2 regions of the Paenibacillus rhizoplanae genome follow, and region 2 is predicted to be linked to the other one. Evidence: predicted binding sites of a transcription regulator. Region 2 holds the regulator's gene; the other holds the start of a gene.
What was found. The regulator LexA, encoded in region 2, represses DNA repair genes until DNA is damaged. The targets are predictions, from matches to a motif close to CGAACATATGTTCG.
Positions count from the first base shown of each region.

Region 1 (5,988 bases), on a different contig from region 2:
CCGCGGTTATCACTGGGTGTTATGTACTCAATATGTGCCCCGGCTCCGCCTTCTGCACACATGGCCATGGGCCATTCGTCCCGGTCATAGCCTTTCTTGGTGGGGACTCCCTTCAGAGACGCCTTGCGGTTCTCCTCCGCTTCCTTGCGGTTGATGGTGCAGACGGCTGACTCTCCCTTGCGGATGGCCTTCTGGATGTGCTTTGCGGTCTCCGGGTAGCGGTCTGCCGGGAACTTCAGCTTCACGACCTCTGAAGTATGACCAGAAGGGGTCTGCGGCAGCCATTGCCCGTTCTCCTCCAGCAGGTAGGCGGACAGACTGATCAGGGCAATAATAATGAGACTGATGATGGACTTTTTGGCTTTCATATCTGCTCCTTTGTAAGTGGGTATGGGTATAATGCCTGTGCCCAGAATAGTATAGCGTAAGAATACCGGATTGTGACAGTCCGAATTCTGTGCATTTGCCGTGCTGAAGTTCCACGATTCGTCATAATATGTACAAACACAAGGAAAAGGATGGTGGAAAATGTGGAACAGCGTAACCTCAGGGACCTGCTGGATTCGGCCTCACGGCTGATTGGTGATGTGCAGTGGCAAGCGGCTTTTCGCAAAATACAGATGTCTCCCGCTGACGCGGAGCTGGGGGCGCCCGCACGGAAGCTGCTGGAGACGCTGTACTGGCTGCAGGGCCAGGGAATGATCAGCGGTCAGCATGATTACCTGGAGAGCCCGGATGATATCAACAACAAGCTGAAGAATACGGCTGGAAGCTATGCCGGACTACACGGTTATGAGATGGGGCCGATCGGCAATCAGACGGAGAAGCTCATCAGCAGTCAGCGGCAGGGAGTAACGGACAGTGCGATCCGCTGGCACAAGGCCGGGGGCATCGTAGCGATGACCTATCATGCTAACCTGCCGGGAACGGCTCCGGCTTGGACGAATGTCTCCATGAGCCTCAGCGAAGCTAATTTCAGCAAGTACATCACACCGGGAACGCCAGAGTATACGGCAATGATTGCCGAGCTGGATAAGGTAGCTGTTTTCCTGAAAAAGCTCAATGACGCCGGTGTCCCCGTACTCTGGAGACCGTACCATGAGATGAACGGCGGCTGGTTCTGGTGGGGGCAGAAGTCCGCCTTCGTGACCCTCTGGGAGATCATGTTCGAGCGGTACACCGTCTATCATAAGCTGCACAATCTGCTGTGGGTATGGAGTCCGAATGCCAAGAACCAGTGGAGTCAGGAGCCGGCGAAGTATTATCCGGGCAGCGGCCGAGTGGATGTGCTGGCGGCGGATATTTTCGAGGGGGATTACAAGGGGGGCCATCATGATACGCTCTGGGACCTGGGGCGCGGCAAGCTGATCGCCATCGGCGAGAACGGGGAGCTTCCTCCGCCAGCTGTGCTGGCAGGCACGCAGAACAAATGGAGCTACCAGATGACCTGGGGCAAGATGCTGTACGAGCGCAATAAGGATGCAGTGATTCAGGCTTTTATGAGGAATAGTGCCGTATTCTCCAGAGATGATTATGCGGCCAAGGCTGCAGCGTATGCTTCTTCAGGAGGGGTACTCCCCAAGCCGGGCCTCTATGGACAGTACTATAACAATATTACGCTTAGCGGTACGCCTGCCCTCACCCGGACAGATGCCAATATTAACTTCGCCTGGAGGCAGGCGGCGCCTGATCCGGCTGTTCACGCAGATCTGTTCTCCGTACGCTGGAGCGGCAAAATAAGTGCTGCCTACAGCGAGACCTACACCATCTATTCGTATTCAGATGACGGAATCCGGGTATGGATCGACGGGAAGCTGATTATTGACAGCTGGATCAAGCAGAGCGGGCAGGAGCGGCAAGGCACAGTGAGTCTGATTGCCGGGAAGCTGCATGAGCTGAAGGTGGAGTACTATGAGAACCAGGGGGATGCGCGGGCGGTACTGATGTGGGAGAGCCCCAGCCAGGCCAAAGGCGTAATTCCGGCAGGAGCCCTATTTCTTCCCTAACAAGTGCAACGAAGCGTCAGATCTGCTCGCGGTAGCTGATGTTGTTGGCGATTTTCTCGTCACGCACGGCTTGGCGCAGGATATCCTTGACAGACTGAACCTTACGGATTCTATAGAAGGGGAGCTGTGGAGATGAAGCATCATCCGACAAAATGATCAGCGTCCCGATGCCCAGCATACGCTGCAACACCGACTGGGTGACGGAGAAATCATTGACCCGCAGCAGCTCGATTTCTTCGACATCCTTGCCGATCAGTCCGCTCTTCACCATAATCCGCTGGGACGTAATCGTATACTTGGTGGTATTCAGCCCGATCAGCCCCTTGAGACGGTCGGAGATGCCGGCAGGCTTGCCCTGCCATAATTCTTTTTCGGGACCGGAGCTATGGCCAGCCGCCGGACGCCGTGCTGCTGCCGGAGAACCGGCCTCTTCTGTACCTGCCCCGCATTCCCCGCAGAATTTGGCACCTTGCTTGTATTCCGCACCACATGCTGTGCAATAAGTCATAAGTAGATCTTCCTCTCCTTGAACGGATAAATTCATTATAGTATAACAGGAATTGCCAGTCATCAACGGGTTCTTGACCGCCCTTTCCCCCTGTGAATACGCTTAACCGCTGACATATGTTTCATTACGCCGAATTTTACATTAATTTCATTTGCACTTAACAAAAATCGATATTATTCTGTTAAGTGGAGGGATATTAACTATGAGACAAGCTTTACTTGCAGGACTGCTAGTGGCCGTCATGATACTCAGTGCTTGCGGCAATAACAGTGCTGAACCGGCGTCCCCGGAAGAGGTACAGGAGACGGTGCAGAACTTTTACAATGAAATGTCGAAATTCGACGAAATGGGCAAATCCTCGCTAGAGAACTTCAACACCACGCTAACCTCTTATTCCACCGGACAAGCGACAGACAAAGAATTCCAGAAGGCTGTGGACAGCTTCCAGGATACCGCATCTCAGCTTGCAGAGCATGTGAGCGATATCAAGATTGCGGGTGGCCTGCCGGATACGATCCAGAAGCTGCTCAGAGATTCGGTGATCGCATTCCAGAGTGCCTATCAGATCAAGGAGAAGGCTTCCAAGAGCGCAGTATCGCCCGATGTGACCGCCGAGGAATTCGACGCGATGAATCAGCAGGCGGACGTAGCGATGCTCTACGGCATCTCCAAGCTGAATGAAGCCCGAGAAGCCGCCGGACTGATTGATCCGGAGCAAGCCGTGACAGGCACCGTGTCAGATGCAGGCACAGATGTCAAGCAGGAACCGGGTACTGGAAGCGCAGGGACTACGTCAGTGAAATAAGCAGTGACAAGACTTGCTATAGGCAAAAGGATTCAGATGAAGACGCTGTACAGCATTACTGTAGGCGTCTTTTTGCTGACGATTGAATTATTTGTCCAACCTTTATTTAATCAGCTTAAGCCCTCCTATGCGTCCTTAGACTGACATTAATTTCTGCTTGCCTAACAAGAGAGATCGCGGATATAATACAAACATACGTTCGGTACATAGGCAGCAAGATGATGCAGTCGGGGTATACACACACGGAGTGGGGGAATTGCAATGGGCAAAAAGCTTGAAGAGGGCGGTCTGCGGGAGAGCAGCCGAATCATGTTGACGGAGCATAAGGGCGGGATCAGTAGGGACGAACGGGAGACCTGGCATAGCCTGAAGCCGGTTCTGGACGAGCAGAAGCTGGAGGAGATTGAGCATACGCTGGCCTTATCGCTAAGGAGTCATGTGCGGGTAACGCTAGTGCTGTATGATCCTCTGGAGCAGAGGAAGCTGAGCGGGTTCGTGACCTCCATTCACACCCACTCGCGTGAGATTAAGCTGCAGTGGGCGGAGGAATGGAAGTGGCTGCTTGTAGATGACATTGTGGAGGCTTATATTGTCTGAGGGATGAAGGCTCTGCCTGTAAGCAGCGTCCTTAGTTACTCCCGTTCCTGGACGGGTCCGTCTTCTCATAGGCAATCAGCGTCACTTCCGGGTTCCCGGTCATTCGGGCAATTTGCGATTCCGCCTGACGGATCACCTCCACGACATCCTCCTGGTCGCTAAGCGGGGCTATTCTGTAGCTGTCGCTGTGTATCTCCATGTTCAATCCCCCTTTCCGTTAGAATGACCTGACTTGCGGTCTGCATTCTTATTCTGGCCTGTAGGCGCACAGTTCATCCGGGGAGATAAGGTGCTACACAGCTTCATTTTGTGAAAAAAATGGTCATCGGCGTAAGCCGCCCTGCCAAAGCGGGCATATACTATACCAGGGGGTGAGTAGATGCTTACTTTGGAGCAGGTCAAGCTGAAGTCGGGCGTAAGGCTGGCGAAGCTGCATCCGGCCGTACTGACCGGGGCGAACGAGCTGATTAGACGGAGCTATAACCGGGGGGTGCAGATCCTCATTACGCAGGGCATGCGCACGATAGCGCAGCAGAATGAGCTATATGCTCAAGGGAGAACCAAGAAGGGCGACATTGTAACGAACGCCCGGGGAGGGGACAGCTACCATAATTACGGACTGGCAATAGACTTTGCGCTACTCCTGCCGGATGGCAGGAATGTGTCTTGGGATATGACCCGTGACGGGGATGGCGACAAGGTGGCAGACTGGCAAGAGGTGGTGCAGGAGGGGAAGAAGCTGGGGTTCGAATGGGGAGGGGACTGGACCTCCTTCAAGGATTACGCTCATCTGCAGATGAGCTTCGGCCTTAGCATCCAGGACCTGAAGGCAGGCAGACGGCCTACTGCCCAGCAGAGTGCAGCCGCACTAAGCCGTATAACCGGAGGTGAGCCAGAGGTGAACAAGGATATCCCGGTAAATATTACGCTCAATGGAAAGAAGCTGACGACCGGCGTCATGGACGATGCGGTAACCTATGCGCCTGTACGTGCGATTGCGGAAGCACTTGGAGCCAAGGTCACGTATAATGCGTCCAGCAAGACCGTAAACATTGTGAAGGAATAACTTCTCTGCATAGATGCTGTCCCGGATGGGGAAATTATCAGCGATTAACCACATCCATGAAGGGGGCACAACATTTTGAACAAGCTGATTACAAGCCTTGCCTGCGGTACGGTCCTGTCCATGAGTCTGCTCGGAGCAGGTAGCATCTCCGCAGCAGCAGCGCCCGGCGGTATGACTACTACGACTCCGGGCGTCATGAGCACCACCGCTCCGGGCATGAACAACACCACCACTGACGGACGGATGGGCAACATGGGCAATATGGATGACCGCATGATGGACCGGGGCAACACCATGATGAATCAGACCAGAGATTCCATGCATAAGACCGAATCCATCATGAAGGACAAAATCCGTACCGGAGACAACAGCTCTGTCTCCCCGCTGTCCAACGACATGCCTACCGGCAGATATCGGGCGCAGAGTACGACCACCACAGACAATAACGATAACCGCTCCAACTGGGGCTGGCTCGGTCTCGTCGGTCTCCTGGGTCTGGCTGGCATGCGCAGCAGAACCGGTGAGCGCGACCGCCACTAGGATTTGGCCGTGGACAACAGCCCGTATCAGCTTTGGCTGACCGGGCTATTTTTTTGAGGACAGGGAAAACAGGAAATATTTATTGCGTATCCACCTAATACATGTTATTATATTTCTTGTCGCGTTAGAACGCGCAATAACATGCCGGGGTGGCGGAACAGGCAGACGCACAGGACTTAAAATCCTGCGGTAGGTGACTACCGTACGGGTTCGACCCCCGTCCTCGGCATCCATATTAATAGTAAAAGGCGCATTCTGCTGAATGCGTCTTTTCTATACATATAGGTTATTTCGGAGTACATGATAGAAACAGTGGACAGGATAAAAACAGGAAAATGTAAAGCTAAGATAGAATTAAGCATTAGAGGAACTCCGCAGCTCATTGAAGAGATAGAGCGCATCCTTGAAGCCTAGCAGTTCACGGTACATCACTTCAAGCCGGATACGAATTAAGGGATCGGTTAAA
Region 1 covers NZ_JBHUKY010000033.1:108,202-114,189, reverse strand. The annotation lists gene ACFSX3_RS19340 (NucA/NucB deoxyribonuclease domain-containing protein) at 1-368, opposite strand, end outside; gene ACFSX3_RS19335 (glycosyl hydrolase) at 531-2,006, shown strand; gene ACFSX3_RS19330 (PH domain-containing protein) at 2,023-2,514, opposite strand; gene ACFSX3_RS19325 (hypothetical protein) at 2,717-3,319, shown strand; gene ACFSX3_RS19320 (YolD-like family protein) at 3,581-3,916, shown strand; gene ACFSX3_RS19315 (hypothetical protein) at 3,948-4,115, opposite strand; gene ACFSX3_RS19310 (M15 family metallopeptidase) at 4,296-4,982, shown strand; gene ACFSX3_RS19305 (WGxxGxxG family protein) at 5,058-5,522, shown strand; tRNA gene ACFSX3_RS19300 (tRNA-Leu) at 5,666-5,751, shown strand.
Region 1: a site for LexA is predicted at 3,508-3,521, ahead of ACFSX3_RS19320 (YolD-like family protein). Genes of this name have one in related genera too.

Region 2 (5,988 bases):
ACCGTGGTCAGTCCGGCAGACAAGCCACCAAGAATATCCGTAGTAAGCTTATCGCCAACCATTACACCTTGCTCCGGAGCAATATCCAGCAGGCCGAGCGCATGCTCGAAGATTCCTTTGTCCGGCTTGCCTTTGCCGAAACTTCCCGAAATCACAATATGGTCAAAATACGGAGTAAGCTCCGGTACACCATCCAGCTTCTCCTGCTGAAGTGCCGGGCAGCCGTTCGTCAGCAGCAGCAGCTTCACCTTACCACGCAGCTCGTCCAGCACCTGAAGGGTCTCTTCATAGATATAGGGACGGCTGCGGCGCTCAGCGGCGAACTTGTCGGCCAGCCGGGCAGCCAGCGCTTCATCCTCAACTCCGAGCGAGGCCAGGCCACGGCGCCAGGATTCGGTACGGTAGACGGGGGCAAGCTGTTCCAGTTGACGGAATTCCGGCTGTTCACCGGCAGTGAAGTTAGCCCACAGCGCTTCATAAGGATTAATACCGATCAGCTTCGTGAATGGATACGTCTCATAGGATTCATAGAGTGCACGGGCTTCCCTGCGCACAGCAGCTTCCAGCTCCTGCGGATCAACGGAATCTCCGGCAGCCTCAGAAGCGCAGCGGAAGGCTTCTTCCACGCTACGGTCATCCCACAGCAGTGTGTCGTCAAGGTCAAATAGTACGGCGGTAATCGGCATTTGTTCTCCCACTCCCTATATCCTGATCTGTCTTCCTATTCGTGCACGACTTCAATGTTGTTGTTCTTGGCGAATTGCTCCAGACGTTCACCCATTGCAGCGGTGTCATAACGGTTAATCAGCTTGGAGAAAATCCACTGCTTGCGCTTGCCCTTATACTTAATAGTAACTACACTGCGCGATAAGGTGATCTTCTCAATATCCGCCGCAGGCAGGAAGCGTTCGCGGTTATATTTAATAGTAGAAATACGCGCACGTTCAACCTTAAGGAACGGACGGCGGAAGAACAGCAGCGCAGCGAGCAGGAAATACAGCACTACACCCAGCCAGTTGGCCAGAATCCCGCTTCCTTTTGCTTCGTCAATCGAGCCGACCACCCAGAACATGATGCCAAGCAGCATCAATACAACGGGGAATATAATATTCCGGCCTTTGAAAATATCGATGCTTTTTGCGGTAGCCTTAGTGCTGGAAGCATAAATGGAATCCTTCCCCTGCTTCTTTCTTTGCTGGTTAATTTGCTTTGTGTTGCGTTGAACCATTCTTTCCCAAGAACGGGCCATGTGAGTTCCCCCTAGTCATCCTGTATTATCTATGAAAAGGCAACAGGCTAATGCTTAAGTCCGTTATTGCCTTCTTCATGCTCCGGATTGTCCACAATTTCGATGGTATTAAGCTGGGCCCGAAAGTTGCTGCGGATATTCCCCAGGTAAATCTCACGGAGCTTGGCACGTTCGGCCAATTCCTCTTCATTCAGGCCGCCGTTCTTAGCTTTGCGTGCCAGTTCATTGATGCGTGCGACCAATTCGTCAATATTCAATACGTTTCCCTCCCTCTAAATTCATTTTAACTTTGCCATGAGAAAAAGAGCTTGTCAAGGTCTACCCCCTGAAAGCTCTTTGAGTCGATCATTAGTCTGCTTCATTCCTTCAGTATAAAGGTAAAATCAGAATATCTCCGGCCTTAATGACGCTGTTCTCCAAATGATTCGTCTTCATTATTCCTTCTATATATACGGCTGTCTTCATGTCCTCAGGCTTGTTACTTAACGCAAGGCTCCATAAGGTATCCCCTCGTTCGACTACGATCCGCTTATCTGGCTTCATGGAAGAGACCGAACCGGCAAAAACATTCCCCACCACAGTGAATCCCGAAATAACAAGCATCAGCACCAGAACCATCTTCATCAGGCTGACCTGACGGAATAACCATGAGAGCGCAGCGAGAGTATGAAGAATCGCATCCTTGATCTTGCTAACATAATTATGAGCAGTTGGATTACCGGGAGCGGACACCTTGATATCCTCATTATTATAGATGCTGTTGTATGTACTATACTTTAACATTATCATCATCCTCCAAACACATGTTCTTGCTTTCGAAAATAATATAACACGAACATGTGTTTCGATCAATAGTTTTTTCGGAACGTTTGTTCTCTTTATTTTCACTCTCTTATTTTCCTCATTTTAGAACTTATGTTTGTACGAACGGAAGTTCTATGTTATAATTTTCCCAAACATAGTATATGGGGTTGATTCCGATGTCAAAGATTTCTAGTCGTCAGCTGGCGATCCTGGAATTTATACGTAATGAAGTCCGCAGCAAGGGTTATCCTCCGTCCGTCCGCGAGATTGGCGAGGCTGTCGGCCTGGCCTCCAGCTCTACCGTGCATGGTCACTTGGACCGGCTTGAGAAGAAGGGCCTGATCCGGCGCGACCCTACGAAACCGCGTGCCATTGAGTTACTCGGGCAGGAAGATTCAGAGAATGTGCATCAATTCGTCCAGACCGTCACCCGCATCCCGGTAGTGGGTAAGGTTACAGCTGGTGTTCCTATTACAGCTACAGAGAATATTGAGGATTACTTCCCATTGCCTGCTCATTATGTAGGCGATAACAAGGTATTTATGCTATCTGTCCTTGGTGACAGTATGGTGGATGCCGGAATTATGAACGGGGATTATGTCATCGTGCGCCAGCAGCAGACTGCCGACAACGGCGATATTGTTGTAGCGATGACCGAAGAAGATGAAGCAACTGTTAAGACCTTCTACAAGGAACGGGATCATATCAGGCTGCAGCCGGAGAATCCGGCGTACGAGCCTCTTCGCCTTAACCGCGTTACGATTTTGGGACGGGTCATCGGATTATTCCGCGATATCCACTAATCTACTCCCCGCTTCAGAACAGGCTGCTCCGCACCATGCGAAGCAGCCTGTTTTCTGTTTATTTCACTTAGCGTAGTGGCAAAAAAGCCGTATGCAAACATTTGTTCGCATACGGCTTTTTTGCCACTTTTTCTGTGAACCGCTGTACGGCTCCGCACATATCCTGATATTAAAGGAGTGCTGATCTGTATGCCCAATTATCGAATTATCGTCGATCTGTCACAGCGTATGCTGTACCTGCTGGATAATGACGTTGTCACCAGAGGCTTCCCTGTCGGCATCGGCAAAATGTTAACCGTCTCGCCAGTAGGCGAGTACACCATCATTAACAAGCAGCCCAATCCGGGCGGCCCGTTCGGTGCCTTTTGGATGGGTCTGTCCAAGCCGCATTACGGCATCCACGGAACCAACGACCCGTCCTCCATCGGCCACATGGTCTCTCACGGCTGTATCCGTATGTATAACGCAGATGTTCTGGCTCTGGCCGCCACCGTACCTATCGGCACGCGTGTTACGATTAGAGAATAGACCGCAGCTGCAACCTGCTGCTCCCGGATCTCACGACAAAAACACCCCCGAAGGGGTGTCTTGTTCGCATCATCTCAGCCACCAGGGCGGATACAGATTACAGCAGCACACTCCGTAACAAGCGAATGGCAGCTGTATTCAGGCGAATGGCTTCACGGATGGAGGCTCTGGCCGCCAATAGCTCTCTTCTGGCCCGCGAACCTCTAGGCACACTGCGCAGATTCTCATTGATTTCTTCAAGCCGCTCCAGCAGGATCGCTCTCTGGGTAAGCAGCACATTAATGGCTCTGCGGATTCTGTTGCGTTCTCTTTGGGTCATCTTAACACCTCTTTTACACTTGGATAGTATAAGAGATGCTGAATATACCGTAGAAGATTGTGTGATTCGGCAGTAATGTTAGGAGCAGCGGTTAGCGGGCAGCGAATCTGCTCACTTCTTGTTCAATCGTACCCGGAATTCAAATTCATCGCGTCTATAAGTCATTCCGGCCAGCACTATGTACTCCGGTGTCCATTTCTGTACAGGTCCGGCATAATCAGCAATCACATGCGGTTTGCCATCAACCAGCTGAACGACGTAGACCTGTACCTGTGCCAGTGCGGCAGCGAATAGATCAGCATCACTGGACAGTACTTTATAAGCCGTATTCAACTTCGTTCCTCCTTGTTCCACAACCATGATATAAAGATTCCGCCAACAATCTATTTAATTATACCGGGTTATGGAACAATATGTAAACCAAATTTACAGCTTGATAAAAAGGATTTTGAACAATCCAATATATTTCTTAGTAGCCCCGCCATCCCCGCTAAAAAAATTGGTCTTCTTAAGGTCCGGCACACTGAATACAGAGAATAAAATGTAGTTATCCCTCTCAGTCAATGACTCAACTACAGGCTGGGCTACCAGCTTGGTAATTCCGTCGCCTATTTCCTGATCAAGCGTATTCTCCAGATTCTTTACAGAATATTCACTGAATGCTTCCTTCCCCGGATTCGTAACAGCCATCACAACCAGAACAACAAGGATAAGGACCAGTAACGATTTACCGCCCGATCTTCTGCGGACTCTGCGTGCAGGACTCGGCGTATCATAACGCGAATTCATTCTTTTCCCCCTCAACTACAGAATATACAGCATCTCTTGCAACATGACCCCCAGTGGATTCATCATCATCCGGCACACGAACAGCATCCCATCTACAATTCCACTGCCTCCGATATCCATGCTGCTCCAATCCCACACCGGCTGAGCCGGTGCATCCAGCCCATATTGCTCCATAAGCCTCTCTCGGGTCTCCGCAGGCACAGCCACTCCTTCCGCCCCAGCCACCGGACCTATCAACGCCAGGATGAGCATCAGCGAAAGCATAATCTTATATGTATTCTTCATCATCCACTCCCATATCTCCCACTCGAATTCTCTTCTGGTTAAGTATATAGGAGATGGAATAGTATGTAAAATGATTTGATTTGGAGTTATAATTCCTTTATATTATGATGTAAGGGCTTTGCTCCGTCTCCGTCTTCATCTTCACTCTCTCCCCCACACTAAAAATCGGGAGAGTTTTTTTATTTAGGAGGTAAATGTATGAATGGAAATAAAGTTATCATCATTCTTCTGTCCATATCCATACTGGGTGTACTGCTTTACTTCTTAATAGCTTATGGACTGCTATGGTATGCCTTCCGGTCCTCGGTTCCCATTGAAGAATAATCTAAGAACATCGGGTGATCATTTGAAGAAATATAACAGAACCGAAAAAGTCATTCTTGGAGTGCTGCTTGGCATGACTGCTGTGCTATTTTTGGGAAGCCTGTTTTTTTGGTATGTCTTCAGCACAATATAAAATACCCCCCTCGCGCTCACGGGGGACTGTAAGCCCATATTTATGGCGGCTTTTTGTTTATTCATGGCATAAAAATAGAAGGCAGGAAAAGTTTCCTGACCTTCTGTAATCTTTCATACTTCTATGGATTAATAATATCATTGGTTTTATTCGGTGTTACTACGTATAATTGACTATTCTTCATTAGTAGGGGCTATTAAATCTACAATGGCATCAGGAACGTGATCCCTAACCCCTTCTGGCAACATCTCTCTAGTTAGTGCAACTAATGCACTCATTGTTTTGGGATTACGCTTACGCCAATTCATTGATTTTACTAATAATGATTTAATCCAATTTTCCTTAGTGAGCAGTTGAATTTGTGACTTGAGAAATTCGATTTCTTTATCAACATTATTGAGTTCATTTCTTAATTTTTGTTTGTCCTGAATTTCCTCCTCCAACCTTGCCTCAAATTCTTCTTGAAATTTGTTTAATTTCTCAATCAAGTTTGCTATTTCTTCTCTAGTAAAATCACCTTGGCCAATATCTTTAACTGAATTTTCTAAATCTGATAATTGGCGGTTTACCTCGGCTTTATGTTCCACCAATTCTCTTAATATCGGGGCGGCCTTCGTTTCATCCTCGATATTGTTCAACCACTGGTTAATAGCCGATAATATTCCACCTTTTCCAACAACGACAAGATTCTCGCTTTCTGCCATTTCTCCAGGTTTTCTACTTAAGTTTATTTGATCTCCAGTTTTGAAATATA
Region 2 covers NZ_JBHUKY010000054.1:208,193-214,180, forward strand. The annotation lists gene ACFSX3_RS24535 (HAD family hydrolase) at 1-686, opposite strand, end outside; gene ACFSX3_RS24540 (hypothetical protein) at 722-1,249, opposite strand; gene ACFSX3_RS24545 (DUF896 domain-containing protein) at 1,297-1,506, opposite strand; gene ACFSX3_RS24550 (LysM peptidoglycan-binding domain-containing protein) at 1,616-2,032, opposite strand; gene lexA (transcriptional repressor LexA) at 2,230-2,856, shown strand; gene ACFSX3_RS24560 (L,D-transpeptidase) at 3,046-3,384, shown strand; gene ACFSX3_RS24565 (hypothetical protein) at 3,482-3,703, opposite strand; gene ACFSX3_RS24570 (hypothetical protein) at 3,815-4,036, opposite strand; gene ACFSX3_RS24575 (DUF4359 domain-containing protein) at 4,130-4,492, opposite strand; gene ACFSX3_RS24580 (hypothetical protein) at 4,508-4,780, opposite strand; gene ACFSX3_RS24585 (hypothetical protein) at 4,976-5,101, shown strand; gene ACFSX3_RS24590 (hypothetical protein) at 5,408-5,988, opposite strand, start outside.